DNA from 3 places in the Pantoea vagans genome. Region 1 is predicted to be linked to each of the others. Evidence: riboswitches for the same ligand, from Rfam matches in the RefSeq annotation. Region 1 holds a riboswitch; each other region holds the start of a gene.

Region 1 (10,816 bases):
GAGTTTCGCCGCGTAGTAGTAACGCAGGCTGTCAGCATCCAGGTGTTGCAACCAGGTGCTGGCTTTGATGAAGGTGCCGCGTGATTTGGACATCTTCGCGCCGTTCACCGTCACATAACCGTGCACAAACAGGTTGGTCGGTTTGCGGAAGTTGCTGCCTTCCAGCATCGCAGGCCAGAACAGGCTGTGGAAGTAAACGATGTCTTTACCGATGAAGTGATACAGCTCGGTAGAGGAATCTTTCTTCCAGAACTCGTCGAAGTTGATATCGCCGCGCTTGTCACACAGGTTCTTAAAGGAACCCATATAACCGATTGGCGCATCCAGCCACACGTAGAAATATTTGCCCGGCGCACCTGGAATTTCAAAGCCGAAGTAAGGGGCATCACGAGAGATATCCCATTGCTGTAAGCCAGAATCGAACCACTCCTGCATCTTGTTCGCAACCTGCTCCTGCAACGCACCTGAACGGGTCCAGGTCTGCAACATCGCACTGAATGACGGCAGGTCGAAGAAGAAGTGCTCTGAATCACGCAATACCGGTGTCGCACCAGATACCACGGATTTTGGATCGATCAGCTCGGTTGGGCTGTAGGTCGCGCTGCACACTTCGCAGTTATCGCCATACTGATCCGGTGACTTACATTTCGGGCAGGTGCCTTTCACAAAACGATCGGGCAGGAACATGCCTTTCTCGGGATCGTACAGCTGTGAAATAGTGCGGTTTTTAATGAAACCGTTTTCTTTCAGGCGGCCGTAGATCAGCTCAGACAGCTGGCGGTTTTCGTCACCGTGCGTCGAATGATAGTTGTCATAGCTGATGTCGAAGCCGGCGAAGTCAGTTTCATGTTCCTGCTTCATCTCTGCGATCATCTGCTCAGGCGCAACGCCAAGTTGCTGAGCTTTCAGCATGATAGGCGTGCCGTGGGCGTCGTCGGCACAGATGAAGTAAACCTGATTGCCACGCATTCGCTGGTAACGGACCCAAATGTCAGCCTGAATGTGTTCAAGCATATGACCGAGATGGATAGAGCCGTTGGCGTACGGCAGTGCGCACGTTACCAGAATTTTTTTAGCGACATGAGTCATAGTTTGCGTAGCGTTCCGTAAGAAAAAAATCGGGCTTAGATGTTAACCGAAGCACCCTCTGGCGTAAACACAACTGCACGGCATCTGATATTATTGAAGACACACCGCCGTGATTTGGCGTTATGAAAAGACAAGGAGTTGGGATGACTTCACAATCCCGGGAACATCACTCGCCCGAAGCGTTGCGTGCTGTGGTTATCGGCGTGCTGAGCGACTTTGAACATCCGACACTGCATCACAATCTGACAACCCTCAAAGCACTGCGTCATGTGGCGCTGCTGGATGGCAAACTGCATATCGAACTGGTGATGCCGTTTGCCTGGGCCAGTGCCTTTGAAGAACTGAAGGCGCAAACCAGCGCTGAATTGCTGCGTCTGACCCATGCCAGCGCCATTGACTGGCGGCTGCGTCATGACATCGCCACGCTGAAACGCGTGAAGAATCACCCTGGCGCCACCGGGGTGAAAAACATCATCGCGGTAAGCTCTGGCAAAGGTGGCGTGGGTAAATCCAGCACCGCGGTGAATATGGCGCTGGCGCTGGTGGCGGAAGGCGCACGCGTCGGGATCCTCGATGCGGATATTTACGGGCCATCCATTCCCAATATGCTCGGCACCGAGAGTCAACGTCCGACCTCGCCGGATGGCACGCATATGGCACCGATCATGGCTCATGGCCTCGCGACCAACTCGATTGGTTATCTGGTTACTGATGAAAATGCCATGGTGTGGCGCGGCCCGATGGCCAGCAAAGCCTTGATGCAACTGCTCAATGAGACGATGTGGCCGGACCTCGACTATCTGATCTTAGATATGCCTCCTGGCACCGGTGATATTCAGTTAACCCTGGCGCAAAACGTACCGGTGACCGGTGCGCTGGTGGTGACCACGCCGCAGGACATCGCGCTGATTGATGCACGCAAAGGCATTGTGATGTTTGAAAAAGTCAGCGTGCCCGTGCTGGGTGTGGTGGAGAACATGAGCATTCACATCTGCAGCGAATGCGGCCACCATGAGCCGATTTTCGGCACCGGCGGCGCACAGAAACTGGCAGCGGATTACCACACGCGCCTGCTGGCGCAGTTGCCGCTGCATATTAATCTGCGTGAGGATCTGGATGATGGTGAGCCAACGGTGATCCGCCGTCCAGACAGCGAGTTCACCGCACTCTATCGCCAGTTAGCCGGGCGCGTGGCCGCACAGCTCTACTGGCAGGGCGAAGTCATTCCAGCGGATATCGCTTTCCGCGCGGTTTAACCTGCTGATTTTCTGCTGGCGCGTGCCGCCAGCGGAAAATGCATCAGCACATATTTTCCCTGATCGCTCTCGCCTACCGCTTCACGCTGCCAGCCGTGTTTCAGATAAAAAGTCTGGGCGGCTTGATTCTGCATCAGACATTTCAATGCGCCGGTTGAAGTGAAGCGATGTTGTACGTGCTCCAGCAGTGCACTTCCCACTCCACGCCTCTGAAAATCCGGGTCAACATACAGGCTGTGCAGGAAGTTGTCGTTGTCCAGTACGCCGGCAAACCCTACGCGATGGCCATCGATCTCTGCAACCAGCACGGTTTCGCCGAGGATCACTGCATCAAAATCCTCAAGCTGCCACTCATCACCAGCCAGCCACGTCCAGTTGCAACGGCGCGCCGCCAAAAAGAGCGTGCGCAGAAAAGGGCGGTCGGCTTCCTCAAAAAAACGAATCTTCACGTCACTCTCCCTCAAACTTTCTCAACTCTTCAGGCTGCACATCGCCAACATAATCGTAGCGGCGCGATTCATCGCGCATCGGTCAGCAACACAGTGGTTTACCCCTGCGCGATAAATCCCGCCGCTACAAATGGTAATCGCTCTTTAAAAATAGTTGTCGCACCGGAAAAAGATAAACCCTGTCAAATCAGCGGGGTTTCTGTGTAGAATGCCGCGGCAAGCCGCATGGAATCAGGCATCAGCGCTTTGATAGCTTTTGATTATCTAATTGATAACGACTGCATATTAGAAGTTGGCCCGGAAAAACTGTAACTTGCATCACATCTTTTAACGGAGGTCACCATGTCCATCATTAATACCAAAATCAAACCATTCAAAAACGCAGCGTTCAAAAACGGCGAATTCATCGATGTAACCGAGAAAGACGTTGAAGGTAAATGGAGTGTTTTCTTCTTCTACCCGGCTGACTTCACCTTCGTATGCCCTACCGAACTGGGTGACGTGGCAGACCATCACGAAGAACTGCAGAAAATGGGCGTAGACGTTTACTCCGTTTCTACTGACACGCACTTTACCCACAAAGCCTGGCACGGTTCTTCCGAAACCATCGCAAAAATCAAATACGCGATGATCGGTGACCCAACTGGCGCACTGACCCGTAACTTCGAAATCATGCGTGAAGACGAAGGTCTGGCTGACCGTGGTACCTTCATTGTTGACCCACAGGGCATCATCCAGGCTATCGAAATCACCGCTGAAGGCATTGGCCGTGACGCATCTGACCTGATCCGCAAACTGAAAGCGGCTCAGTACGTGGCTTCTCACCCAGGTGAAGTGTGCCCGGCTAAATGGAAAGAAGGCGAAGCTACACTGGCTCCATCTCTGGACCTGGTTGGCAAAATCTAAGCCACACCCAGCCATTCGATCTTTCTCAATCGGGTGCTACGGCACCCGATTTTCTTGACAGGAACTCACTATGCTCGATACCAATTTAAAAACACAGCTCAAGGCTTACCTTGAGAAATTAACGAAACCGGTTGAGTTGATTGCCACACTGGATGATGGCGCTAAATCTGCGGAGATCCGTTCTCTGCTGACCGATATCGCGAGCTTGTCAGAAAAAGTCAGCTTCCGTGAAGAGAATGATCGTCCGGTTCGTAAACCCTCTTTTCTGATCACTAACCCAGGCAGCCAGAGCGGCCCACGCTTTGCCGGTTCGCCAATGGGTCACGAATTTACTTCACTGGTCCTGGCACTGCTGCAGACCGGTGGACACCCGTCGAAAGAGTCACAGAGTCTGCTGGAGCAAGTGGTTGCTCTGGACACTGACCTGCATTTCGAAACCTATTACTCACTGTCGTGCCACAACTGTCCTGACGTGGTGCAGGCGCTGAATCTGATGGCGATCCTCAACCCGCGCATCAGCCACACCGCCATCGATGGCGGCATGTTCCAGAACGAAATCACCGAACGTAACGTGATGGGTGTGCCTGCCGTATTCCTTAACGGCACCGAGTTTGGTCAGGGCCGTTTAAGCCTGGCGGAAATCGTCGGCAAAGTGGATACCAATGCTGAGAAACGTGCAGCCGAAGAGCTGAACAAGCGTGATGCCTATGAAGTGCTGATCGTCGGTAGCGGCCCCGCGGGCGCAGCGGCAGCGATCTACTCGGCACGTAAAGGTATCCGCACTGGCCTGATGGGCGAGCGTTTCGGTGGCCAGGTGCTCGACACGGTAGACATCGAAAACTACATCTCCGTCCAGAGAACCGAAGGCGCGAAGTTGGCTGGTTCACTGCGTGCTCACGTCGATGACTACGATGTAGACGTGATTGATACCCAGAGCGCAATCAAACTGATTCCGGCGGCGAAAGAGGGCGGTCTGCACGCGATTGAAACCGCATCTGGCGCAGTTCTGAAATCACGCAGCATCATCATTGCTACCGGTGCTCGCTGGCGCAACATGGGTGTGCCGGGTGAAGAGCAGTATCGCACCAAAGGCGTCACCTATTGCCCACACTGTGACGGCCCGCTGTTTAAAGGCAAGCGCACGGCGGTAATCGGCGGCGGCAACTCTGGTGTGGAAGCGGCTATCGATCTGGCCGGTCTGGTTGAGCACGTGACGCTGCTGGAATTTGCCAGCGAAATGCGTGCCGATAAAGTGCTGCAGGACAAACTGCGTAGCCTGAAAAACGTCGATGTGATTCTGAATGCACAGACCACCGAAGTGAAAGGCGACGGCAGCAAAGTGACCGGTCTGAGCTACATCGACCGTAACAACCAGACCAGCCACGAGATCGCGCTGAGCGGCATCTTCGTGCAGATTGGTTTGTTGCCGAACACTACTTTCCTTGAAGGTGCGGTAGAGCGTAACAAAATGGGCGAGATCATCATCGATGCCAAGTGCGAAACCAGCCTGAAAGGCGTATTCGCCGCCGGTGACTGCACCACGGTGCCGTACAAGCAGATCATCATTGCCAGCGGTGAAGGCGCTAAAGCCTCACTCAGCGCCTTTGATTATCTGATCCGCACCCAACCGGCTGAATAAGTTTTATTGCGATAGCCACGCAGCAGCCCCGCACCTTGTGTTGCGGGGCTTTTTTTTGCCCGATGATTATCCCAGCCAGCGGCGCGCTTCAGCATCGCTAATATCACGGTAATACACTTTGTGTATTTGTTCTCCGCACCCTTTACACTGCGCTTCAATGTGCGTCGAAAAATAGTGGCGACCACCAGGAGAAATTGCCCCTTTACGGGAAATACGAATCTGATGCCAACGATGTGCGTGCGGAATAAAGCTGAATAACTTTAGGTTCATTTTCGATCCCGGAATTGGGTGGGCAGAGTCTGTCTTCAAGTCCGGAGGGGGATTAGGCCGTTTTATGGGATGTCAGGCGTTGATGCTAATCAATTAGTGGTATTGATTATCTTAATTTCCGCGTTTTTGCCTATGTAGATTAAAAAAGGAATTAATACATTAAGCGGATATATTTTCAGTTATTGATCTGGCGGGTGATGTTTATTTTATTGATGGAGGATGAATATTTTATATTTTGATGTGGCGCAATTATTCTCACTCACCGCACAAACCACAATTTACAACCTGCGCGACTGCGCTTATCCTGTCGTCGGCATGTTCTGCATGCCATGACTCGGGGTGCCCCTGTATACAGGGCTGAGATACACCCGCTGACCTGATCTGGATAATGCCAGCGTAGGGAAGTCAGATGCCTGACCGCATTCGCCTTCTTGATCGCCGGTTGGGAGCTTTATGACACACCAGCCTGAAATACTCTCCACTACGCAGCTCGCGCAATCCCTGCACTTACTGCGGCAGCAAACTCCGTTAGTGCACTGCATGACCAATGACGTAGTGCAAACCTTTACCGCTAATGTGCTGCTGGCGTTGCAGGCGTCTCCGGCGATGGTGATTGACCCAGAAGAGGCGGCCCAATTTGCTGGTTTCGCGGATGCGTTGCTGATCAATGTGGGTACCTTAACCCGCGACCGCCGCGATGCGATGTTAGCCGCCGTGCAGGCCGCGCAGAAAGCAGGAACACCCTGGACGCTCGATCCGGTGGCAGTGGGTGCGTTATCACTGCGTACCGAATTCTGCCAACAGCTGCTGGGCCTGCAACCCGCCGCGATTCGTGGCAATGCTTCTGAAATCCTTGCGCTAGCCAATCAGGCGGCTGGAGGGCGTGGCGTGGATAGCGTGCATCAAGCGGATGCCGCGCTGAGCGCAGCCCAGCAACTGGCGCAGAAATATCAAACCGTTGTCGCGGTAACCGGAGAAGTTGATTACGTCACTGACGGTAAAAGCACGCTGGCGATCCCTGGTGGCAGCCCCTTGATGACGCGTGTGGTCGGCACCGGTTGCGCACTGTCTGCGGTGGTTGCTGCTTTCGCCAGCTTGCCAGGCGAGCGCCTGCAGCACATTGCAGCAGCGTGCCGCGTGATGTCGTTGGCGGGTGAGCAGGCTGCACGTCAGGTGCAGGGGCCCGGCAGCTTTGTCGTCGCTTTCCTTGACGGACTCTGGACTCTGGAGGTGGCGGCATGAAACGCATCAATGCTTTAACCATCGCTGGCACCGATCCAAGCGGTGGCGCGGGTATTCAGGCCGATCTCAAAGCCTTCTCCGCGTTGGGCGCTTACGGCACCAGTGTGATCACCGCACTGGTGGCGCAGAATACCTGTGGCGTGCAGTCGGTGTATCGTATTGAACCCGATTTTGTTGGCGCGCAACTGGATTCGGTGCTGGACGATGTGCGCATCGATGCCGCCAAAATCGGTATGCTGTCTGAAACTGCGATTGTTGAAGTGGTCGCGCAGCGGCTGAAACGGGCCAGCCTGCCGTTTGTGGTGCTGGATACGGTGATGATTGCGAAAAGCGGGGATCCGCTGCTGTCACCCGATGCGGTGGCGAGCGTGCGTGAGTTACTGCTGCCGCACGTCTCATTGATCACGCCGAACCTGCCGGAAGCGGCAACGCTGCTGGGTCGCGATATGGCGCAGGATGAGAAGAGCATGCTGATGCAGGGCGATGCGCTGCTGGATCTCGGCTGCGAAGCGGTGCTGATGAAGGGCGGCCATCTGAGTGATGCCGAAAGCCCAGACTGGCTGATTACACGTGCAGGACGTCAGCGCTTCACTGCCCCGCGCGTCAATACGCGACATACCCATGGCACGGGCTGCACGCTCTCGGCGGCGCTGGCGGCGTTGCGCCCTCGTCATGATAACTGGTCAGATACGGTAGAAGAGGCCAAAGCCTGGCTGCAACAGGCGCTGCTGCATGCTGATTCACTGGAAGTCGGGAAGGGCATTGGGCCGGTGCACCATTTCCATCAATGGTGGTAGGGCGTAACGCCAGATTGCCGCTTTTTCACTGCGTATCCGTCTGAAAAATGGTGTCAGCAATTTGCCAGCCTGGCGCTTTTCGGTCCAGGCTGTTGGGGGCGAATCGGCAGGTGCCGGTTCCCATCCAGCCATTTATTCAGGAGTCAACATGACGGACATCGTACAGTTATTGGGCAAAGAAGCGGACACCCTTCTTCAACATCGCTGCATGACCATTCCAGCGGACAGCCTTTATTTACCCGGCGCGGATTATGTTGATCGTGTCATGATCGACAACAATCGTTCTCCTATCGTATTACGCAACATGCAAACGCTATACAACACCGGACGTCTGGCAGGGACCGGCTATTTGTCGATTTTGCCGGTCGACCAGGGTGTTGAACACTCTGCGGGTGCCTCATTTGCTGCTAATCCGGCCTATTTCGATCCCAGGAATATTGTTGAGCTGGCGATTGAAGCCGGCTGTAACTGTGTTGCGTCAACCTATGGCGTATTGGCATCCGTGTCGCGCCGCTATGCGCACCGCATTCCGTTTATGGTCAAGCTCAACCATAACGAGACTCTGAGTTATCCGACCCAATATGACCAGACGCTGTATGCCAGCGTAGAGCAGGCATTCAACTTGGGTGCTGTCGCCGTTGGCGCAACCATCTACTTCGGCTCTGAGCAATCACGTCGTCAGATCGAAGAGATCTCAGCGGCCTTTGAGCGCGCGCACGAACTCGGCATGGTGACGGTGCTGTGGGCGTATCTGCGTAACAATGATTTCAAGAAAGATGGCGTGGATTACCATGCCAGCGCCGATTTAACAGGCCAGGCGAACCATTTGGCCGCCACCATTGGCGCGGATATCGTGAAGCAGAAAATGGCGGAGAATAATGGCGGTTACAAGGCAGTGAACTTCGGTCATACCGACGATCGGGTTTACAGCAAACTGACCACCGAGAACCCGATCGATCTGGTGCGCTACCAACTGGCGAATTGCTATATGGGACGTGCAGGGTTGATTAACTCCGGCGGTGCTTCGGCAGGGGCCACCGACGTGGCAGAGTCTGTGCGTACGGCGGTGATTAACAAACGTGCGGGCGGAATGGGGCTGATTCTGGGCCGTAAGGCGTTTAAGAAGTCGCTGAAGGAAGGTGTGGAGTTGATTAATGCGGTGCAGGATGTCTATTTGTCGAAAGATGTGACTATCGCGTAATTAAACCTGGCTTACTGGCCATTTCGCTGGCGGGCAGTGCGCGTCCTTGGTCACATACTGATGTATGCTCCCAAGGCCTGTGCGCTGGCCGCCCCAAAACCTATGGCGCTTCAAACCACTCGCTATTGCGTTCAGCTATTGGCGTGATGGTCAAAATCATCTCTTGCAGATGGCGGCGCATGGCGCTTTCTGCGGCCTCAACGTCTTTGGCTTTCAACGCGCAATAGATATCTTCATGCTGCTGGATCAAACTTTCCGGCGGGGATACTTCACTCAGCGTCAGGAAGCGCACACGGTCCATGGTGGCTTTGATATTCTCCACCGTCTCCCATGCCAGCAGGCAGTTAATCCCTTCGGCTATCAGACGGTGAAATTCATCGTCCAGAGTTAAAAATGCCTGGCTGTCCTGGCGCTCTGCGGCTAAGCGTTGTAACTGAAGATTATGCTCCAGCGCCATCAGTCCCGTGGGGCCCATCTCCAGTGCCGCACGACGCACCACGGCGATTTCAACCGCTTCACGGATAAAGCGCCCATCCGCCACGCGCTGTGCAGAAATTTTGCGCACGAAAGTGCCACGCTGCGGCAGCACTTGAACCAGACCAGCTTCCGCCAGCTTGATAAAGGCCTCGCGCACCGGCTGGCGCGACACGTTAAAGCGCGCGGACACCTCTTTTTCCGACAGCAATGAGCCCGGATGAATGGCGCAGGTCACGATATCTTTGCGCAAATAGCGATAGATCTGCTGATTGACGGGTTCGCTGGTGGTTATGGTATAGGCAATCGACATGCAGCAATATCCGTATTACGGCTGGCGCAAGCCAGCCCGATGAGAAAGGTTCAGTCTAATCAGCACGCTGCATCTGCGCTACACATTTGTGAAGGCGCTTATGCCTGTGCCACCAAGGCATGTACAGTAGCGCGTGCGCCCTGCTTCGCAAGTTGCTGATAGAGTTCTGTGACGCGTGCAACAAAGGCGCTGTGGTGCAGCAGATCATCGCCGAATACGGCTTTCAGGCCGATAAGCGCTTTTACGCGTTCTGAGCCATCTTCACTGTGAGCCACAATGCTCGCCAACTGCTCTTTCAGCGGATCGCGAATCTCAATCGGCTGACCTTGCTCATCCACGCCGCTGACATAACGCATCCAGCCCGCGACACCCAGCAGCAGATAATCGCATGAGGTGCCATTACGCAGATGCCAGCGCACGCTGTCCAGCATGCGCTGCGGCAGCTTCTGAGTGCCATCGGTCGCGATTTGATAAGTGCGATGCTTAATGGCGCGATTTTCGTAACGCGCAATCAGTGAATCAGCGTAGGCCACTAAGTCTACGCCTTGCGTACGCAGCGTCGGAGCCTGATCTTGCAGCATCAACGCGCGCGCTGCCGTGCGGAAATGGGCATCGGCCATGCAATCGCTGATGTGTTCATACCCTGCCAGGAAACCGAGGTAAGCCAGGAATGAGTGGCTGCCATTCAGCATACGCAGCTTCATCTCTTCGAACGGCAGTACGTCACTGACCAGTTCCGCGCCAGCATTTTCCCAGGCAGGACGGCCACTCACGAAGTTATCTTCAATCACCCACTGGAAGAACGGCTCGGCTTCGACAGCAACAGGGTCGCTGCTGCCCAGGCGAGCTTCCAACGCGTCAAACGCGGCATCGGTCATCGCGGGCACAATGCGGTCGACCATGGTGGAAGGGAAGGTGATATGTGCGTGAATGTACTCGGCCAGTTCAGGGCTGTGGCGTTCTGCCAGTTGCGTGATGACATTACGAGTCACGTGACCATTTTCCGGCATGTTGTCACAGGACATCACGCTGAATGGGGGAAGATGGCGGGCGCGACGGCGAATAATGGCGGCCAGAATCAGCCCCGGCAGCGAGCGCGGCTGCTCCGGATTTTCGAGGTCATGCACGATATCGGGATGATCAGGGTTGAGCTTGCCGCTCGACGGCATATAGCAATAGC
Region 2 (10,816 bases), 1.8 Mb from region 1:
CCACATTCATAGGCACAACTGAATTTAGGCGAGCATCACGCAAACGTTTTCGCTACAATGCCCGGCGACGTCAAGGATGCCCCTTTTGGGGCGTTACATGAAGCAGGTGTTCTCTTCTATATAGAAGGAAACGCTAAGCTTGATGTAACGCTCTTATTTATGCGAAACAAAGCCAAGGGATAAAACCACCATGCAACAACGTCGTCCTGTACGCCGCGCGCTACTCAGTGTCTCTGATAAAGCCGGTATCCTCGAATTTGCTCAGGCACTCTCCAGCCGTGGTGTTGAGCTGCTCTCCACAGGTGGTACTGCTCGCCTGCTGGCAGATGCGGGCCTGCCCGTTACTGAAGTTTCTGACTACACCGGTTTCCCGGAAATGATGGATGGACGCGTCAAAACGCTGCACCCGAAAGTGCATGGCGGCATTTTAGGCCGTCGCGGCACCGACGATGCGATCATGTCCGAACATGCTATCAGCCCAATCGATATGGTTGTCGTCAACCTTTACCCCTTCGCCCAGACCGTTGCTAAAGCGGGTTGCACCCTGGAAGACGCCGTAGAGAACATCGATATCGGTGGTCCAACTATGGTGCGCTCCGCGGCGAAGAACCATATAGACGTCGCGATTGTGGTGAAGAGCAGCGACTACGAGGCCATCATTGCCGAGCTGGACGCTAACGAAAACTCTCTGACGCTGGACACCCGTTTTGATCTGGCCATCAAAGCGTTCGAACACACCGCCGCTTACGACAGCATGATTGCCAACTACTTCGGTAGCCTGGTCCCGGCTTATCACAGCGACAGCAAAGAACCAGCCGGCCGCTTCCCACGCACCATGAACCTAAACTTCATCAAGAAGCAGGACATGCGTTACGGTGAGAACAGCCATCAGGATGCTGCTTTCTATATAGAAGAGAATGTAGCGGAAGCTTCCGTTGCTACCGCAGAACAAGTTCAAGGCAAAGCGCTCTCCTATAACAACATCGCGGATACCGATGCTGCGCTGGAATGCGTTAAAGAGTTTGACGAACCTGCTTGTGTCATCGTGAAACATGCGAACCCATGCGGCGTTGCCGTAGGTGGTTCCATTCTTGATGCGTACGAGCGTGCCTACAAAACAGACCCAACGTCAGCCTTCGGCGGCATCATCGCTTTCAACCGCGAGCTGGATGAAGCCACCGCGCAAGCGATTATCAGCCGTCAGTTCGTGGAAGTGATCATCGCACCTTCTGCTAGCGAAGCAGCACTGAAAGTAACCGCGGCTAAGCAGAATGTACGCGTTCTGGTCTGTGGCCAGTGGCAGGGCCGTGTTGCCGCACTGGACTTCAAACGTGTTAACGGTGGCCTGCTGGTGCAGGATCGCGATCTTGGGATGGTGGATGCCAGCCAACTCCGCGTGGTGACCAAGCGTCAGCCAAGCGAGCAAGAGCTGCGTGATGCCCTGTTCTGCTGGAAGGTCGCTAAGTTCGTTAAATCCAACGCCATTGTGTATGCGCGTGACAATATGACCATCGGTATCGGCGCTGGCCAAATGAGCCGTGTTTACTCTGCCAAAATCGCTGGCATTAAAGCCGGTGACGAAGGTCTGGAAGTCAAAGGTTCTGCCATGGCCTCAGATGCGTTCTTCCCGTTCCGCGACGGTATCGATGCGGCAGCGGCAGTGGGTATCTCATGTGTGATTCAGCCTGGCGGTTCTATTCGTGATGACGAAGTCATTGCCGCCGCCGATGAACACGGCATTGCCATGATCTTCACCGACATGCGTCACTTCCGCCATTAATCCTCTGGAGCTGTAAAGATGAAAATTTTAGTGATTGGTAATGGCGGACGTGAACACGCGCTGGCATGGAAGGCTGCACAGTCACCACTGGCTGAAACGGTGTTTGTGGCACCGGGCAATGCAGGTACCGCACTGGAACCTGCATTACAGAACGTAGCGATCAGCGCCACCGATGTGCCTGCGCTGTTGGCCTTTGCCCAGCAAGAAAACATCGATCTGACCATTGTGGGTCCCGAAGCTCCGCTGGTCATTGGTGTCGTGGATGCCTTCCGCGCTGCAGGTCTGAAGATCTTTGGCCCGACTCAGGCTGCCGCCCAATTAGAAGGCTCTAAAGCTTTCACCAAGGATTTCCTGGCGCGCCAGCAGATCCCAACTGCCGAATACCAGAACTTTACCGAAGTTGAGCCTGCGCTGGCTTACCTGCGTGAGAAAGGCGCACCGATCGTCATCAAAGCTGACGGCTTAGCCGCGGGCAAAGGCGTTATCGTTGCGATGGAACTGGCTGAAGCTGAAGCCGCCGTGCAGGACATGCTGGCAGGCAACGCCTTTGGCGATGCAGGCCACCGTATTGTGATTGAAGAGTTCCTTGACGGCGAAGAAGCCAGTTTCATCGTGATGGTCGATGGTGACAACGTACTGCCAATGGCCACCAGCCAGGATCACAAACGTGTAGGCGATGGTGATACCGGTCCAAACACCGGCGGTATGGGGGCTTACTCACCTGCTCCGGTCGTCACCGATGAGATCCACCAACGCGTGATGGATCAGATCATCTGGCCAACCGTGAACGGCATGAAAGCGGAAGGCAACACCTATACCGGTTTCCTGTATGCAGGTCTGATGATCGACAAAGCCGGCCAGCCGAAAGTGATCGAATTCAACTGCCGCTTTGGCGATCCAGAGACTCAGCCGATCATGCTGCGCTTGCAGTCAGACCTGGTTGAGCTGTGCCTGGCTGCGGTGGATGGCAAGCTGGATAAGCAGACCTCACAATGGGATCCGCGCCCATCGCTGGGTGTAGTTCTGGCTGCTGGCGGTTATCCTGCTGACTACAAAACTGGCGATCAAATTCACGGTCTGCCGTTGGAAGAAGTGCCGGATGGCAAAGTCTTCCATGCGGGCACAACGATGAAGGATGACGTAGTGGTCACTAACGGTGGTCGCGTACTCTGTGTCACCGCACTCGGTGAAGATGTGGCAGCGGCGCAGAAGAATGCCTATGCCTTAGCGCAACATATTTCCTGGGATGGCAGCTTCTGCCGTAAAGATATCGGTTACCGCGCGATCAACCGCAAGTAATCGGGTGGGCGGTCGCAAGGCCGCCCCCTAAAAATCACTCTCTCTCGGCTGCCAGCTGCACTCATCTTCTGGCGTTGCCCGCAAAAGCTGTACCCCTTCCGGCGCTTCTAACCATGACACCATTAACGGCTGCGGCTGGCTCTGTTGCTGCTGATTCAAGGTGCTGAGGGTTTCACTATCAAAAGGTGCATTAAGGGTTTTACCGTCGCAGTCACGCACTTGCGTGCCGCCTAACCAGTGCCCCTGGCTCAGCAACACACGGCCACTCAGCAAAGCGTTACTCTGCTCCAACATGCGCTGTGCGTCGAAACGATAGAGCTCAATGCTATCGCCGCTCACCGCTTCACGCCGCCCCGCCAACTGGCGCTGCATAAAGTTAAGATTACCGAGTGAGTCGAAACGCAGCGTAACATCATCCGGCTGCGTGCCCGCCACGCGTCGCTCTACGCTGGCCAGTTTATTCTGCTGCCAGTTGTAGTCGGTGGTCTCCATGGCATCGCCATTGAAGGGGGTGTAGACGGTACGAATATGGATAGCTTGATGGTCGCTATTTTTGCGCCAGATGCGCACAGTGCCGCGATCGGCTAAATAGCCACTCGCCGTAAAGGCAGGAAGATCAGGAGTTGTGCTACAGCCCGTGAGCAGCGCACCGAGAAACAGGGCGCAGACGCGCTGAGTAATCGTGTTCAGCATGACAGGCCCCAGTAACAAAAAGGGGCATTGACGCCCCTCTTTTAAAGCTTAAACCGCGATGCGGAAAACTTACTTAACAGCGTCTTTCAGAGCTTTACCAGAGACGAATGCTGGCACGTTAGCTGCAGCAATTTTGATCTCTTTACCAGTCTGTGGGTTACGACCGGTACGCTCTGCGCGGTGGTTCACTTTAAAAGTACCAAAACCAACCAGTTGTACAGCATCACCTTCTTTCAGAGACTCAGTGATCGCAGCCAGGGTAGATTCCAGCGCAGCTTTAGCCTGGGTTTTTGACAGGTCAGCTTTCTCTGCGATCACATCAATCAGTTGAGTCTTGTTCATAAGTTATCCTTAAAGTGTATTTATCGCTTGCTAAGCAACGAGTGCGAGGGAAAAGCCATATTCTGGCACTCTTCAGCCTGCACGCAAAGATAGCCACAATTTTCAGCCCCCCAAATGTAGACCAGACAGGGGGCTGATGTGAAGCCTCCAGGCGCGGTAATTCGGGCCTGAAGTCACGTTTTCTCGCCTTATTGCTGAAAAAGTATACCGATGTTACTGATTCCCGCTTCGCGCAGGTCAGAACGTAACCCCTTAATCAGCTCCAGGTCGCGCTCCTCGCAGTCTGCCAGCAGGCGAAAAATCTCCCACTGCAGATCCCATTCATCAATGACAGCCTGATTTTCGCGCAGCTCCGCATCGGTCATTTCACGACCGGCCTGGGTCATTTCCAGGATAGCCACGGTGGTGATCGACGTACGGCTGACTTCGATGGCGTGCTCCAGCGTTTCACCACTCAGCAATGCATGCAGCATTTCACTCAGGGCTACGCAGGCGTCAATCGCTGGATGAACGCCGTAGACATCAAAATCATCACCATCTGGAATCGCAGCTTCCAGCTTTTCCAGTTGGCTGTCGAAGTTGATCTTGGCGTCTTTCACCGTCAGGCTTTCCCAGACAAGATCCAGGATGCGACGATAGAGCTGCGGGTCGGCAAATTCAGTCTGCTGACAGAAGGCCCAGTAGTTAGGGAACATCCGCTCGCACAGACAGGCCATAAAGGTCATATGCTGCCAGCTTTCCAGCTTAGCCAGACGCAAATGGACGGGGTTCTGTAACATCAACTTACTCTCAATAGGTTAGCTGGCGGCAGTGTACCGCAAAAGCCGCGCGCAAACAGCGTTAACGCGCATTTTGCCAACGTAGAAATGCCGAACGGTTCGACGCCACCGCATCGGCCCAACGCGTAGGCTCAGGTAAACGATAGCCAGCCGTGCACAATTCGACCCAATGCAGCGCACTCGCCAGGCTAATCCGATGCCCGGTAGAAACGAACAGTGGATTACAGCGCGCCTTACTGCGCCACACCCAACCAATCTGCTCGCTTTTATCCATCAACGGTTGGCAGCTACCCGGCTCAGGGTCCAGTTCGGCAAATTGACCGCACAGCCGTTTCTTGGCCACGCCAATGGTTGGCACATCCACCAGCAAGCCAAAATGGGCGGCAACGCCAAGCCGACGCGGATGAGAAATACCATGACCATCGACGAATAAGAGATCGGGTTGATACGTGAGTTGCTGCCAGGCGGCCTGTAGCGCAGGCACTTCGCGGAATGATAAGAAGCCAGGTATATACGGCATGATGGTTTCAATACGCGCGATGCGATGTTCAACCAACTGTAATGAAGGATATTCCAATACCACCAGCGCGGCGCGCGTAACGGCGCCTTCCTGCTCAAAACCGACGTCTGCACCGGCAATGTAGCGTGGCGGCAGGATGTCAAAATCATCCTGCCGCACAACCTCAGCAGCGCGCTGTAGCTGTTCAGCCCGAAGCGCAGCTAAATCCATGCTTAGCCCTGATGGTAAGGGCGTGACAGGCGGTGTACTGCTTCTACAAAGGCACCCGCGTGTTCAGGTGGTACATCGGGGTGAATACCATGGCCGAGGTTAAACACGTGGCCTTCACCTTTACCGAAGTCTTCCAGAATACCTGCGACTTCCTGCTCGATACGCGCTGGCGGCGCATACAACATGGAAGGATCCATATTGCCCTGCAGCGCCACTTTGTCACCCACACGACGGCGTGCATCAGCAATATCAGTGGTCCAGTCCAGACCCAGCGCATCACAACCGGTTGCCGCTATCGCTTCCAACCACTGTCCGCCGCCTTTGGTGAACAGCGTAATCGGTACACGACGACCTTCATTTTCGTGCAGCACGCTATCAACGATTTTATGCATGTAATACAGCGAGAACTCGCGATAATCACGCCCCGTCAACACACCGCCCCAAGTATCAAATACCATGACCGACTGAGCACCGGCTTTGATCTGGGCGTTTAGATACAGAATGACGCTGTCAGCCAGCTTATCGAGCAACTTGTGCAGCGTTTGTGGCTCGGCATACATCATCTTTTTGATTTTGGTGAAGGCTTTGCTGCTACCGCCTTCAACCATATAGGTTGCCAGCGTCCACGGGCTGCCAGAGAAACCAATCAGCGGGACTTCGCCTTTAAGGTTGTAACGAATGGTACGCACCGCGTTCATCACGTATCCCAGTTCCTGCTCGGGATCGGGAATCGGCAGCTTATCGACATCTGCGCGGCAAGTAATAGGATTGGAGAAACGCGGGCCTTCACCCGTTTCAAAATAGAGCCCCAGCCCCATCGCATCGGGAATGGTCAAAATATCGCTGAAGAGGATCGCCGCATCCAGCGCATAACGACGCAGCGGCTGCAACGTGACTTCACACGCCAGCTCCGCATTCTTACACAGCGACATAAAATCACCGGCCTCAGCGCGCGTGGCTTTGTACTCCGGTAAATAACGCCCGGCTTGTCGCATCATCCACACCGGTGTGACATCTACCGGCTGGCGTAACAGGGCGCGCAGATAACGATCGTTCTTCAGTTCACTCATAATGGGCTCTCTCATGCTAAGGCCGCCAGTGTAGCATTTTCACGAGGCGCTGGCGCGGCACAGGGCAACGGTATCTTCAATCAAACGACGGGCCACCGTCCCCGCCGGGGGTAACAGCGGAAGATCGTCATAGCGATACCAGCCCGCATCCAGTAACTCTTTACCATCGTGCTGCAACTCGCCGCCTTCGTATTCCGCCATAAACGCCATCATCAGAGAGTGCGGGAATGGCCACGGCTGTGAAGTGACATAACGGACGTTCTTGACCCGCACATTACTCTCCTCCATCACCTCTCGCGCCACGGCCTGCTCCAGCGTCTCTCCAACCTCAACGAAGCCAGCTAATACTGTGTAAATGCTGTTGCGGTGACGCGCATGATTGGCGAGCAATATCTCATCGCCTCGACGAATCGCCACGATTATGCAGGGAGCAATTTGTGGGTAATAGCGCTCACGGCAGTGGTGGCACAGGCAGGCAAATTCGCGTTTACTGAGATGCATTTCATGCCCACAGTAACCACACCAGCGATGGGAACGGTAGAACTCCGCCAGTTGTACACCGCGCCCAGCAATCTGGAACAAGCCGACATCTTCGTCGATAAGCTGGCGAACAGAGGCCATATTGTCAGGGCGTGATTCACGCACCAACCAGACATTTTCACCCTGCCATTCGCCAATCAATATGCCCGCGCTACCCACTAAGCCAAAATCGCTCGATAAGCCATGCGGCAGCTCACCTTGCGGCAACCAAAGTTTTTGCTCATGGCTGACAATCCACCAGCCAGCGTCTACGCTTGAGATCTCACGTTGCATCTTATTCGTTGTCCTTAGCGTCAAATGGCACGCTGAATCCTGATGTTAAGTGTCGAATAAACAACTATAACTCACTTGGAGCCCCATATGCTGACCCAGTTAGATGACCTGACAGAGCGTGTAGGTGGCGGTAATGAATTAGTCGACACTTGGTTGCGCGCCCGTCGACAGTTGCTCGTCACGTATTACGAGTTAATTGGCATAAAGCCGAATAAAGATGCGCTTTCAGCGCTGGATGAACAGGCACTGGATGCGTTTTGCCACAATCTGGTGGATTACCTCTCCACCGGGCATTTCAGTATTTACGAACGCATCATCAACGAAATGCAAGGTGACAGCCCGTTAATTGCCGCGTCTCAGATCTACCCCGCACTCGAGGCCAACACCGATAGCATCATGCAGCTGTATGACAGCCATCTTCAGCAAGCCATCAATGATGATAACTGTGTTGAGTTTCAGAAGGCGCTCTCCGAAGTGGGTGAAGTACTGGAGTCACGTTTTACGCTGGAGGATAAACTGGTAAAACTGGCCTGGGATAACCAGCTGGCAAGCGTTCCGGTCGCCAATGAGAGCCCCATTGCACGTCCTGCTTAACCCCGAAAGATGTAAAAGGCTTGTTATTCCGAAAAAGCCCTCTTATGCTGAATGGGCTTTTTTATTGCCCTCTTTATGAGCGGCAAGTTTGTGGTTTAAGCGTAGCGTGCGCAGCCAGTTCACGCACGGACAGCGCACAGGGACCGGAGCGTACACGAAGTACGTGACGGTCACGAGCACTGCCCAGGCGAGAAATGGCAAGCAAAGTAGCTTAAACCGCAAACGCACACCTTGTCGGAGTGCCCCCCGGGGCTGAGACCGTTAATTCGGGATCCGCGGAACCTGATCAGGTTAGTACCTGCGAAGGGAACAAGAGTAGACATAACCAGAACGATGCGTGTTGGCGCCCGGTATCGCTTCTGTTACTCCTTCCGAACTCTGGACAAGCAACTTCCCCTTAAATCAGGAAATTTGCTATGTCTGTTGCTAAAACTTCTCGTCGTGAACAACGTGCACAAGCGCAGGAATTTATTGATTCACTGCAAGGCACCGCTTTTCCCAACTCAAAACGTATCTGGATCACCGGTAGCCGTGAGGATATTCGTGTACCGATGCGCGAAATCCAGCTGAGCCCAACTCAGATTGGCGGCACCAGAGAGAACCCTAAGCTTGAGCCGAATGAAGCTGTGCCGGTGTATGACACCGCAGGTGCTTATGGTGACCCGGAAGCCACTATCGATGTGCATCAGGGATTGGCGAAATTGCGTGCCAGCTGGATTGTCGAACGTGATGACAGCGAAGCGATCCACCAGCTAAGTTCCAGTTATACCCAGCAGCGGTTGGCCGATGAGGGACTGGATCATCTGCGCTTTGAGCACCTACCCCAGCCACGCCGTGCGAAAACCGGCCGCTGTGTGACGCAGTTGCACTATGCTCGACAGGGAATGATTACGCCTGAAATGGAGTTTATTGCGGTCCGTGAAAACATGGGGCGCGAACGTATTCGTGGTGAAGTGCTGCTGCAACAACATCCCGGGCACAGCTTCGGGGCGCATCTGCCGGAAAACATTACCGCCGAATTTGTCCGTCAGGAAGTGGCCAGCGGTCGAGCCATTATCCCCTCCAACATTAATCACCCTGAATCTGAACCGATGATCATTGGCCGTAACTTTTTGGTCAAAGTGAATGCCAATATCGGCAACTCGGCGGTGAGTTCATCGATTGAGGAGGAAGTAGAGAAACTGGTGTGGTCAACGCGCTGGGGCGCCGATACCGTGATGGACCTCTCCACAGGCCGTTACATCCATGAAACGCGGGAATGGATTTTGCGAAACAGTCCGGTGCCGATTGGAACCGTACCGATTTATCAGGCGCTGGAGAAGGTTAACGGCGTAGCGGAAGATCTGAACTGGGAAATCTTCCGCGACACCCTGCTTGAGCAAGCCGAACAGGGCGTCGATTACTTCACCATTCACGCGGGCGTGCTGTTGCGCTATGTTCCGATGACCGCCAAACGTCTGACCGGCATTGTCTCGCGCGGGGGATCGATCATGGCGAAGTGGTGCCTGTCGCATCATCAGGAGAGTTTCCTGTATCTGCACTTCCGCGAGATTTGCGAGATCTGTGCGGCTTATGATGTTGCCCTCTCACTGGGCGATGGCCTGCGTCCAGGGTCGATTCAGGATGCCAACGATGAAGCGCAGTTTGCCGAACTGCACACCTTGGGTGAGCTAACGAAGATCGCCTGGGAATACGATGTGCAGGTGATGATTGAAGGCCCAGGCCATGTGCCAATGCAGATGATCCGCCGTAACATGACCGAACAGCTGGAGCACTGCCATGAAGCGCCGTTTTATACGCTCGGACCACTCACCACAGATATCGCACCCGGTTATGATCACTTCACATCAGGAATTGGTGCCGCGATGATTGGCTGGTTTGGCTGTGCCATGCTGTGCTACGTCACACCGAAAGAGCACTTGGGTCTGCCAAATAAAGAAGATGTGAAACAGGGGCTGATCACCTATAAGATCGCCGCCCATGCGGCCGATCTGGCGAAGGGGCATCCCGGAGCCCAGATCCGCGATAATGCCATGTCGAAAGCGCGTTTCGAATTCCGCTGGGAAGATCAATTCAATCTGGCACTCGATCCGCACACCGCGCGTGCCTACCACGATGAAACCTTGCCGCAGGAATCGGGGAAAGTCGCTCACTTCTGCTCGATGTGCGGCCCCAAATTCTGCTCAATGAAAATTACTCAGGAAGTGCGTGAATATGCTGCTCGCCAGCAGGCAGAAGCGCAGCCGATTGAAATTGGCATGGCGCAAATGTCAGACGCCTTCCGTAGCCGTGGTGGTGAGATCTACCACGCCGCCGATGCCCTTAAAGAGGAAAAAGTATGACCGACGCCTTTCCGGCCACCGCCCCGAAACTGGGGCTGTACCCCGTTGTTGATAGCGTAGAGTGGATTAAACGCCTGCTGCAAGCCGGTGTGCGCACCCTGCAACTGCGTATCAAAGATTGCCAGGATCATGAAGTGGAAGATGCCGTGCGCGAAGCCATTGCGCTGGGTAAACAGTACCGCGCACGCTTGTTTATCAATGATTACTGGCGATTAGCGATCAAATACAACGCTTACGGTGTTCACCTTGGCCAGGAAGATTTGGACGTAGCGGATCTGCAGGCGATCCGCCAGGCAGGTTTACGTCTCGGTTTATCAACTCATGATGATGCCGAACTGGACCGCGCCCTGGCACTTCGCCCCTCTTATATTGCT
Region 3 (10,816 bases), 2.1 Mb from region 1:
GAGTTTAAAGGCACCAGCATTCTGTTGGCGCGTGAAAACTTCGGCTGTGGCTCATCCCGTGAGCACGCTCCTTGGGCACTGACTGATTTCGGTTTCCATGTAGTGATTGCACCAAGCTTCGCGGATATTTTCTACGGCAACAGCTTCAACAACCAGTTGCTGCCAGTGAAATTAAGCGATGAAGAAGTTGATGAGATGTTCAAACTGGTTGCCGCGCAGCCGGGTGTGACATTCACGGTTGACCTGGAAGCGCAGACGGTGACGGCGGGTGATAAGACCTATAGCTTTGAAATCGACAGTTTCCGTCGCCACTGCATGATCAATGGCCTCGACAGCATTGGCCTGACGCTGCAACACGAAGCGTCCATTGCCAACTACGAGACCAGCCAGCCCGCGTTTTTACGTTGATATAAACAGGTGCGCATGATGCGCACCCTACGTAAAATGTGCCCTAAGGTCGCCATTTATGGCGACCTTTATTTATTGCGCATCCCGCACGCGTGACGCCAGTCCCAACGCGACTATCGCCATTACCAACGCCAGCCAGTACACCGATTCATGTCCGAAGCGCTCACTGAGCGTGCCTTGGATCAATCCCGCAATGATTAGACCGGTCGAAATGGACGTGGTGAACATTGTGGTAGCCGCACCGGCGCGTCCCGGCATCAAATCCTGGAACCACAGCATGCCAATCCCCGCCACAATGCCGATAAACGCGGCATTAAACAGTTGCAGCACCATCAACGCCGTGCGCGAATGGAACAGCACCAAACCGAGATAAAACAGAATGGCCGCCACCAGCGCCAGCAGCACTAACTTGCGTTTGCCAAACCGTTTTGCGTAGTGACCGGCCAATAGCATGATAGGGATCTCCAGCCCAGCCGCGGTACCCATCAACAGACCTGCCAGCTTTTCCGGCAGGCCCAACGTTGCGCTGATATACAGCGGCATATCGATGATATACATGGTGTTACACGCCCACATCACCACCGATGCGATGAATAGCATGCGCACCTGGCTGTCTTTCCATGGGCTGAGCTGGGTCAGCACTTGCTCGGGTGTGGCTGCAACACGCGGCACTGATGGCAGCGTGCGCCAGATCAGCAGCAAACTCAGCAGGAAAATCGCGGCCGCCACGCAAAACAGCGTCACGAAACCGTAGTTGAGCGCCAGTGCAAAAGAGAGCGGCGGGCCAATCACCCACGCCAGGGACAGCTGCGCACGCATCACCGAACTGAACATCACCACTTCACGTGCCGACTGATCGGCATACTCACGTGCCAAGGCAAAGATCTGCGGAATCGCCACGCTAGCCAGTCCTGACAGCAATACGCCCACACTAATTAACGTCAGATAGTGACGGTTAAAGGCGAACAACAGGGCATTGAGCACCGCCATCAGACAGCAAAAAAGGATCAAATTACGCCGGTCACCCCGGCTGTCCGAGCGCTTCGCCATCAACAGGCTAATCACAATCCCGGCTATGGCGTTAATGGTGAAAAACAATCCCACCCAAAACGGCCGCACCTGCACTTCACGCGTCAGGAACAGACTGAGCGTGGGTGCCTGTAAGGCCCCTGCCACACCCGTCATAAAGGACACAGCCATAAAAGAGAGATAAACCGGATTGAGACGGCGCTGGCGCGTTAACAGCGATTTCATGCAGAAATCCCTTTGAGGAGAATCGGACAACAGAAAAGAGGGTAGAAGATTCCACAGCAAAACGAAAAAAGCCAGCAGAGAAAACGCTGCTGGCGGTGAAAATGCACCCTACTCAGAAAGAGGTTCTACGTCGGCAGAACCGCTGGCAGAGCGCCATTCATTGCTGAATGCCTCCCGCTCTTCCATTGCTGGGCAGTATGCCTCTAATATGGGGCAGGAAAAACTGAGCGATTCTGAGAAGGAGTTCCCCTTTTATGTCCTCTGCGCGACTGCAACAGCAGTTCATCCGCCTGTGGCAAAGCTGCCAGGGCCAGGATCAGGAAACCACACTAAGCGAGCTGGCCGATCTTTTACACTGTTCACGACGCCATATGCGTAACCTGCTCAATGCCATGCAGGCCGCAGGTTGGCTGATCTGGCAGGCAGAGGCGGGGCGCGGTAAACGCTCCACTTTAAGTTTCAATTACACCGGTTTGGCACTCCAGCAGCAGCGCGCCGAGGATCTGCTGGAGCAGGATCGCATCGAGCAGTTGGTGCAACTGGTGGGTGACAAGGATCAGGTGCGCCAGATGATCGCCGCCCACCTTGGGCGCAGTTTCCGTCAGGGGAAACACATCCTGCGCGTGCTCTACTACCGCCCATTGCCTAATCTGCTGCCCGGCTCGCCGCTGCGTCGCTCTGAAACCCATCTGGCGCGACAAATTTTCAATGGCCTGACGCGAGTAAATGAGGAAAAGGGGGAAGTCGAACCGGATATCGCCCATCACTGGCAGCAAACCTCACCGCTGCACTGGCGATTCTTTTTGCGACCGGCGATTCGCTTTCATCATGGTCGTGAACTGGAGATGGAAGATATCATCGCCTCGCTGGACCGCGTGCGCACCCAGCCGCTGTTTTCCCATATCGAGAATTTGCATTCCCCGGCGCCCTGGACGCTGGATATCCACCTGAGCCAACCTGACGATTGGTTGCCCTGGCTGTTGGCTAGCGTCAGTGCCATGATCCTGCCGCGCGAATGGCCCACGCTGCGCCATTTTTCACGCCAACCCATCGGCACCGGACCCTACAGCGTGGTGCGTAATCAGCAGACACAGCTAAAAATCGCCGCCTGGGATGACTATTTTGGCTATCGCGCCTTAATTGATGATGTGTCTATTTGGGTATTGCCTGAGATCAGTGATGAACTGGTGTACGCCGGGGTGAAACTGCAGGGTGAAACCGCGGATGAGAAGTCCGAAGAGAGCCGGCTTGAAGAAGGCTGCTATTTTCTGCTGTACGATCAGCGGTCCGAACGTGGACGCGATGCCCATTTTCGCCGCTGGGTCAGCTATCTGTTCAATCCCATCGCCCTGCTGAACCATGCAGGAGTAGGTTATCAGCGCTACTGGTTCCCGGCGTACGGTTTACTGCCGCGCTGGCACCATCGTCGCGACCTGACGCCTGCCACAAAACCTGAAGGGTTAACGCAACTGACACTCAGTTGGTACAGCCATCATGTCGAACATGAGGGCATCGCAAATGCGTTACGTCCGCTACTGGCGGAACAAGGTGTTGAGCTAATTACCCAAGAACTCAGCTATGAAGCGTGGTTCGAGGGCGCGGGTGAAAGCGATATCTGGCTCGGCAGCGTCAATTTTACGTTACCACTGGACTACGCACTGTTTGCCCAACTGTACGAGCTGCCGCTGATGCATCACTGTGTGCCCATTGACTGGCAAGCCGATGCTGAACAGTGGCGACAAAAAAACCTGCCTCTGGCCGAATGGAGCAAACATCTGGTCAACAATGACTTCATCCATCCGCTGTTTCACCACTGGTTATTGCTTGAAGGTCAACGCAGTATGCGTGGGGTGCGCCTGAACACGCTCGGCTGGTTTGACTTTAAATCGGCCTGGTTTGCGCCGCCGGAGTTGTGAGGCTTTCACGCTGTCACAGAAGTGTCTAAACTAGGCCGTTCTCAACGGGGTGCCCTTTCCGGGCTGAGATAAACCCGTCGAACCTGATCCGGTTAATACCGGCGTAGGGATTTGAGATGTCCATTAACTCAGATCCTTTGCGACTCGAACTTATTATTCTCCTTAAGGAGCGCAAAGTGTTAAACAAAGTCCTGCCTCTGGTCCTGCTGGTTGCTGCCCCGGCTTTCGCCGCCAAACCGGTACTCACCGTGTATACCTATGATTCCTTCTCTGCGGACTGGGGTCCGGGCCCGGCGGTTAAAAAAGCCTTTGAAGCTGAATGTGGCTGCGAGCTGAAATATGTCGCTCTGGAAGATGGTGTGTCACTGCTCAACCGCGTGCGCATGGAAGGCAAAAACAGCCAAGCCGATGTGGTGCTGGGCCTCGATAATAATCTGGTGCAGGCCGCAGAGAAAACCGGCTTGTTCGCCAAGAGCGCCGTGGACACCAGCAAACTCCAGTTACCGGATGCCTGGCACAACGACACCTTCATTCCGTTTGACTACGGCTACTTCGCATTCGTTTACGATAAGAATAAGCTGAAGAACCCGCCGAAAAGCCTGAAAGAGTTGGTGGAAAGCCCTAAGAAGTGGCGCGTGATTTATGAAGATCCGCGCACCAGTACGCCAGGCCTCGGTTTACTGCTGTGGATGCAGAAAGTGTACGGCGATCAAGCACCTGACGCCTGGCAGAAGCTGGCAAAAAAGACCGTCACGGTCACCAAGGGTTGGAGTGAAGCCTACGGTTTGTTTCTGAAAGGGGAAAGCGATCTGGTGCTGAGTTACACCACCTCTCCGGCTTACCACATCATTGAAGAGAAAAAAGAGAACTACGCGGCAGCACCTTTCAGCGAAGGGCACTATTTGCAGGTGGAAGTTGCAGCTCAACTCGCCAGCAGCAAGCAACCGAAACTGGCGCAGCAATTTATGCAGTTTATGGTCTCTCCGGCCTTCCAGCAGACCATTCCCACCGGCAACTGGATGTATCCAGTGATTAAAAGCGATCTGCCAGCGGGTTATCAGTCATTGTCCAAACCGGCGACGGCGCTGCAGTTCACACCTGCACAAGTTGCTGACCATCGCGCCGATTGGATCAGCGCATGGCAACGCGCCGTTAGCCAATAATGCCCGGTTGGTTGATTCCTGGCACGGCCATCGCACTCCTACTCTGTGCGGTGGCGCTGCTGGCCTTTGGCGCGCTGGTCGTGGCCGCGCCAGTGACAGACTGGTGCGCCCTGCTCACTGACAGTTATCTGCATCATGTGCTGGCGTTCTCCTTTGAGCAGGCGCTGCTGTCGGCCCTGTTCTCCGTGCTGCCCGCCATTTTGCTCGCGCGGGCGCTCTATCGCCGTCGCTTCCCCGGACGAACGCTGTTGCTACGCCTTTGCGCCATGACGCTGGTGCTGCCGGTGCTGGTCGCGGTGTTCGGGCTGCTCAGCGTCTACGGTCGCAGCGGCTGGCTGGCCCAACTCTGTGCTCTGTTGGGCCTTGATTACCGCTTCTCACCTTATGGTTTGCAGGGCATTCTGCTGGCGCACGTGTTCTTCAATCTGCCTTTGGCCACGCGCATGCTATTGCAGGCGCTGGAGAATATTCCCGGTGAACAGCGCCAGCTGGCCGCACAGCTTGGTCTGCGTGGCTGGAACCAGTTTCGTCTGCTGGAGTGGCCGTGGTTGCGCCGCCAAATCCTGCCCACCGCCGCGCTGATCTTTATGCTGTGCTTTGCCAGTTTCGCCACGGTGCTGGCGTTGGGTGGTGGCCCGCAAGCCACCACGCTGGAGTTGGCGATCTATCAGGCGTTGAGTTTCGATTACGATCCCAGCCGGGCGGCGCTGCTGGCACTGCTCCAGCTCGGTTGCTGCTTAATGCTGGTGCTGTTAAGCCAGCGCTTTAGCAAAGCCATCCCCACGGGCAGCCAGAACATTCGCGGTTGGCGTGACCCGCAGGATTCCTGGCAGGCACGCATCAGCGATACCCTACTGATTGGCCTTGCGCTCTTGCTGCTCCTGCCGCCCTTAGCCGCAGTGGTTGTTGATGGCTTACGCGGCGGCGTGGCGGGCGCGCTGCAACAACCTGCGCTGTGGCAGGCGACCTTGACGTCACTGCGCATCGCGCTCGGTGCCGGGCTGCTGTGCGTGATACTGACCATAATGCTGCTGTGGAGCAGCCGAGAATTACGCCAGCGCCAACGTAAGGTGGCGGCTCAGGCGATGGAACTGAGCGGTATGCTGATTCTGGCGATGCCCGGCATCGTGCTGGCCAGTGGATTCTTCCTGCTGTTCAACGCCACGGTCGGTTTGCCACAGCGGGCCGACGGGCTGGTGATTTTCACCAATGCGTTGATCGCCATCCCTTATGCCATGAAAGTGCTGGAAAACCCGATGCGCGATATCAATACGCGTTACAGCCAGCTCTGTGCTTCGCTCGGCATTGCCGGGTTTAATCGCCTGAAAATGATTGAACTGCGCGCGCTGAAGCGCCCATTGGCCCAGGCGCTGGCATTTGCCTGCGTGCTCTCCATCGGCGATTTCGGTGTGGTCGCGCTGTTTGGCAGCGCCGATTTCCGCACCCTGCCGTTCTATCTGTTCCAGCAAATTGGGGCCTATCGCGGTGAGGATGGTGCCGTAACGGCACTGCTGCTGTTATTGCTGTGCCTGTTACTCTTTACTATGATGGAAAAATTGCCGGGTCGCCATGCTGACACTGAATAACCTCACCTACCTGTACCAACACTTGCCGATGCGCTTCCGTTTCGAGGCGCAGGCGGGTGAGCGCCTGGCGATCCTTGGCCCCAGTGGCGCGGGTAAAAGCACCTTACTGAGTCTGCTGGGCGGCTTCCTGCCCGTCAGCCAGGGAACCTTGATCATGAATGGCGTCGATCACACGCGCAGCGTCCCCTCGGCGCGACCGGTATCGATGCTGTTTCAGGAGAACAATCTGTTCCCGCACCTCACGGTGCAGCAGAATCTGGGATTGGGTTTACACCCCGGCCTGAAACTCACGCCGCAACAGCAGCAACAGATCGCCGCCATCGCCGAACAAACCGGTTTGCAAAGCCTGCTGACGCGCTTACCCGATCAGCTGTCAGGCGGTCAGCGTCAACGCGTCGCGCTGGCGCGCTGCCTGCTGCGCAATCAGCCAATCTTACTGCTGGATGAGCCTTTTTCCGCGCTCGATCCGGCACTGCGCGGTGAGATGCTGCAACTGGTGCGCTCGGTGTGCGAAAGTCGCAACATTACCTTGCTGATGGTGTCGCACAGTCTGGAAGATGCGCAACAGATTGCCCCACGCAGCCTGGTGGTGGTGGATGGTCGGATTTACTGGGATGGCAGCACAGAAAGTTTGATCAACGGTGAGAGTGAAGCGGCCGCCATCCTTGGCGTGAGAAAGTCTTAAGCGAAGAACACCTTCCACAGCAACTGACGGAAGATCGGCATCATCGGGTGGTATTGAATGGCAATAAATGCCGCCACGCCGATGGCTGCCGACAGCGGTGCCAGCCAACGCAGACGGGCGAGCGGCAGATATTTGGTCGCCCAATCGATCGTTTTGCCACTGCGATACCAACGCCACAGCAGCCAGCAACCCAGCCACACCAGCACCGCAACCAGCAACAGCAGCCATTTGAAGTTGCCTCCTTGCGCCGCCTGCGGCACATCAATCGCCACACCCGCCAAAATACCCGGCATCAGATAGGCGGGCGGCCAGAGAATACAGCCGATCAGGTTAGGCGGCAGGAACTTGCGTACCGGCAGCTCCAGCATGCCCGCCGCCAGTGGAATCAGTGGTCGGGTCGGACCGACAAAGCGCCCCACCAGGATGGTGAACATGCTGTGTTCGTGCAGAGCATGCTCGGTTTTATCCAGCAAGCCTTTATACTTTTTCAGATATTTCCAACGATGCAGCGGCCCCTGAAACTTCCAGCCGATACCGTATGACACCCAATCGCCGATTAGACAACCGGCAAAACCAGCCGCCCAGGCGGGATAAAGGCCAATCTGTCCGCTACCGACCAGCGCCCCAAGGCTGGCCATCAATACGGTGCCTGGTAACAGCAATCCCACGAACGCCAGCGACTCCAGAAAGGTGACCAGCGCCACGGCAAAGAGGGCGAACTCCAGCGATTGCGTAAACAGGTGTTGAATCCAGGCTTCCATAACTATCCTCTGCGGAATATAGAGGCTGGATTGTCCGGAGCCAGCGCCACAGCGTCAAGCCAAGATTTGTACGTCAATATTGACAATTCAGCCAACAGCACACTGTATAAACATCCATGATATACTCAATGTAATTCAATCTCTGGAGTTCACGTGACCGATCCGCGCGCAGGTTTTCTACTCACCCGACACTGGCGAGACACGCCAACCGGCAGCGAAGTGGTGCTGTGGCTGGCCACCGACCAAGGGCCACAACGCCTGGTGCTGCCCGCGCAGGAGTCCGTGGCGTTTATTCCGGAAGAGTTTCGCAGCCAAACCGAAGCGCTGATCGCTGATGAGCGCCATACGCATCTGCAAGCACTGACCCTGAAAGATTTTCGTCGCCGTCCGGTATTTGGTCTCTATTGCCGCAGCAACCGCCAGCTGCAAAATCTGGAAAAGCGCCTGCGCGAAAATGGCATCTCCGTGTATGAAGCGGATATTCGGCCGCCTGAACGCTATTTAATGGAGCGTTTTATTACCGCGCCAGTGTGGTTCAGCGGTGACGTTCGCGGCGACAGCGTGGTCAATGCGCGCCTGAAACCGCATCCTGATTATCGTCCACAGCTGAAATGGGTGTCGCTGGACATTGAAACCACCGAGCACGGCGAACTCTACTGTATCGGACTTGAAGGCTGCGGTCAGCGCCAGGTTTACATGCTCGGTCCGCCAAACGGCGATGCCAGCGCGCTGGATTTCGACCTGATCTATTTGGACAGTCGCCCGCAATTGCTGGAGCAGCTCAATGCCTGGTTTGCGCGTCACGACCCGGATGTGATTATCGGCTGGAGTGTGGTGCAGTTTGACCTGCGCGTGCTGCAAAAACATGCCGACCGTTATGGCATTCCGCTGCGTTTAGGCCGGCAAAATCAAGCGCTGGAGTGGCGCGAGCACGGTTTCAAACCGGGTGTGTTTTTCGCCCAGGCCCAAGGGCGGCTGGTGATCGATGGCATTGAAGCGCTTAAATCAGCGTTTTGGGATTTCCCCTCATTCAGCCTCGAAGCGGTGTCACGTCAATTGCTCGGTGAAGGCAAAGCCATTGATAACCCCTGGCAACGCATGGAAGAGATCAACTGGCGTTTTGCCCATGACAAACCGGCGTTGGCGAAGTACAACCTGAAAGACTGCGAGCTGGTGACGCGCATCTTTCAGCACACTGCCATCATGCCGTTTCTGTTGGAACGCGCCACCGTCAATGGCCTGGCGGTGGATCGCCACGGGGGCTCGGTGGCCGCGTTCGGTCACCTCTATATTCCGCGCATGCATCGCGCCGGATTTGTCGCACCTAATCTCGGTGAAGTGGCCCCCGAAGCCAGCCCAGGCGGCTACGTAATGGATTCTCGCCCCGGCCTGTATGATTCGGTACTGGTGCTGGACTACAAAAGCCTCTATCCCTCGATTATTCGCACGTTCCTGATCGATCCGGTGGGTTTGGTTGAAGGGCTGGCACATCCAGATGATGCCGATTCGGTGCCCGGTTTCCGCCATGCGCGCTTCTCGCGCCATACACACTGCTTACCGGCGATTGTGCAGCAGATTTGGCAAGGGCGTGAAGCCGCGAAGCGCGAGGGTAATCAACCTTTGTCGCAGGCATTAAAGATCATCATGAACGCCTTTTATGGCGTGCTCGGCACCAGCGCCTGCCGCTTCTTTGATCCTCGCCTGGCGTCATCGATCACCCTGCGCGGGCACGCCATCATGCAGCAAACGCGTCAACTGATTGAAGCCGAAGGTTTTGATGTGATTTACGGCGACACTGATTCGACCTTTGTCTGGTTAAAGAGCGCGCACAGCGAAACGGATGCCGCGGCAATTGGCCGTCGCCTGGCAGAACAGGTCAACAGCTGGTGGCAGCAACATCTGCAGCAAACCTACGGGCTGGAGAGTGCACTGGAGCTGGAATACGAAACCCATTTCAGCCGCTTCCTGATGCCGACTATTCGCGGGGCCGAGCAAGGCAGCAAAAAGCGTTACGCCGGGATGATTCGTACCGACGGCACGGAACGATTGGTGTTCAAAGGGCTGGAATCGGTGCGCACCGACTGGACGCCGCTCGCACAGCAGTTCCAGCAAAATTTGTATGGTCGCATTTTCCGTGGCGAGCCCTGGCAAGACTATATCCGTGAAACGGTAGCCGAGTTGCTGGCGGGCGAACTGGATGATCAGTTGATCTACAAAAAACGGCTGCGTCGGGCGTTAAAAGATTATGAAAAAAATGTGCCGCCACATGTACGTGCAGCACGTATTGCCGATGAGCACAATCGGAAACTACAGCGCCCGCTGCAGTATCAAAATGGCGGCTCCATTCGCTATGTGATGGCGACCGCTGGCCCGGAACCGCTGGAAGCACGCAGCACGCCCTTAGACTATGATCACTACGTCACCAAGCAGTTACAGCCGGTGGCGGAAGGCATTTTACCCTTCGTTGGCGATGACTTTGCTACACTCATTACTGGGCAGTTGGGGCTTTTTTGACAGGTGACGAATGCCTTGCCATCCAGTACCATAGCGCCCTTCCTGATTCTCACCGCAGATACAATCTGACCAAACTCTCGTTTGGCGGCGATGTATTGCCTGAGTACAGGTGAACTTCTTTATGGCATGTCAGAGAGTCGAGCTAAAAATATATGGTTTTTACACTGGGTCAACGCTGGATTAGTGATACAGAAAGTGAACTGGGACTGGGAACGGTTGTGGCGATTGATACGCGCATGATCACCATGATGTTTCCGGCTACCGGCGAAAACCGCCTGTATGCCCGCAATGATGCGCCTGTCACGCGTGTGATTTTTAATCCGGGTGACACCATCACCAACCACGAAGGTTGGCAGATGAGCGTCGATGAAGTCCGTAACGATAACGAATTAATGACTTACATCGGCACACGTCTCGACACCGCAGAAAGCGGCGTGGTGATGCGTGAAGTGATGCTGGATAGCAAACTGGTATTCAGCAAACCTCAGGACCGTCTGTTTGCCGGTCAGCTCGACCGCATGGACCGCTT

The links. A riboswitch is a leader RNA that binds a small molecule or an ion and turns the genes downstream of it on or off. The one in region 1 is predicted to bind thiamine pyrophosphate.
Region 2: linked by a shared signal. The riboswitch ahead of thiC (phosphomethylpyrimidine synthase ThiC) and the one ahead of thiM (hydroxyethylthiazole kinase) in region 1 are both predicted to bind thiamine pyrophosphate.
Region 3: linked by a shared signal. The riboswitch ahead of thiB (thiamine ABC transporter substrate binding subunit) and the one ahead of thiM (hydroxyethylthiazole kinase) in region 1 are both predicted to bind thiamine pyrophosphate.

The regions. Positions count from the first base shown of each region.
Region 1 is NZ_CP011427.1:1,262,961-1,273,776, forward strand. Features, by position in the region: gene metG (methionine--tRNA ligase) at 1-1,089, opposite strand, end outside; gene apbC (iron-sulfur cluster carrier protein ApbC) at 1,233-2,345, shown strand; gene LK04_RS05900 (GNAT family N-acetyltransferase) at 2,342-2,794, opposite strand; gene ahpC (alkyl hydroperoxide reductase subunit C) at 3,137-3,700, shown strand; gene ahpF (alkyl hydroperoxide reductase subunit F) at 3,771-5,339, shown strand; gene LK04_RS05915 (hypothetical protein) at 5,406-5,609, opposite strand; TPP riboswitch at 5,935-6,029, shown strand; gene thiM (hydroxyethylthiazole kinase) at 6,063-6,851, shown strand; gene thiD (bifunctional hydroxymethylpyrimidine kinase/phosphomethylpyrimidine kinase) at 6,848-7,648, shown strand; gene fbaB (class I fructose-bisphosphate aldolase) at 7,797-8,849, shown strand; gene LK04_RS05935 (GntR family transcriptional regulator) at 8,950-9,636, opposite strand; gene LK04_RS05940 (mannitol dehydrogenase family protein) at 9,735-10,816, opposite strand, start outside.
Region 2 is NZ_CP011427.1:3,822,570-3,833,385, forward strand. Features, by position in the region: gene purH (bifunctional phosphoribosylaminoimidazolecarboxamide formyltransferase/IMP cyclohydrolase) at 191-1,780, shown strand; gene purD (phosphoribosylamine--glycine ligase) at 1,799-3,079, shown strand; gene LK04_RS17720 (DUF1481 domain-containing protein) at 3,107-3,772, opposite strand; gene hupA (nucleoid-associated protein HU-alpha) at 3,842-4,114, opposite strand; gene LK04_RS17730 (YjaG family protein) at 4,303-4,893, opposite strand; gene nfi (deoxyribonuclease V) at 4,955-5,623, opposite strand; gene hemE (uroporphyrinogen decarboxylase) at 5,626-6,693, opposite strand; gene nudC (NAD(+) diphosphatase) at 6,733-7,506, opposite strand; gene LK04_RS17750 (Rsd/AlgQ family anti-sigma factor) at 7,594-8,100, shown strand; TPP riboswitch at 8,326-8,426, shown strand; gene thiC (phosphomethylpyrimidine synthase ThiC) at 8,517-10,442, shown strand; gene thiE (thiamine phosphate synthase) at 10,439-10,816, shown strand, end outside.
Region 3 is NZ_CP011427.1:3,315,568-3,326,383, forward strand. Features, by position in the region: gene leuD (3-isopropylmalate dehydratase small subunit) at 1-408, shown strand, start outside; gene LK04_RS15490 (MFS transporter) at 481-1,662, opposite strand; gene sgrR (HTH-type transcriptional regulator SgrR) at 1,917-3,578, shown strand; TPP riboswitch at 3,614-3,706, shown strand; gene thiB (thiamine ABC transporter substrate binding subunit) at 3,755-4,741, shown strand; gene thiP (thiamine/thiamine pyrophosphate ABC transporter permease ThiP) at 4,741-6,327, shown strand; gene thiQ (thiamine ABC transporter ATP-binding protein ThiQ) at 6,311-7,012, shown strand; gene LK04_RS15515 (DedA family protein) at 7,009-7,773, opposite strand; gene polB (DNA polymerase II) at 7,927-10,287, shown strand; gene rapA (RNA polymerase-associated protein RapA) at 10,440-10,816, shown strand, end outside.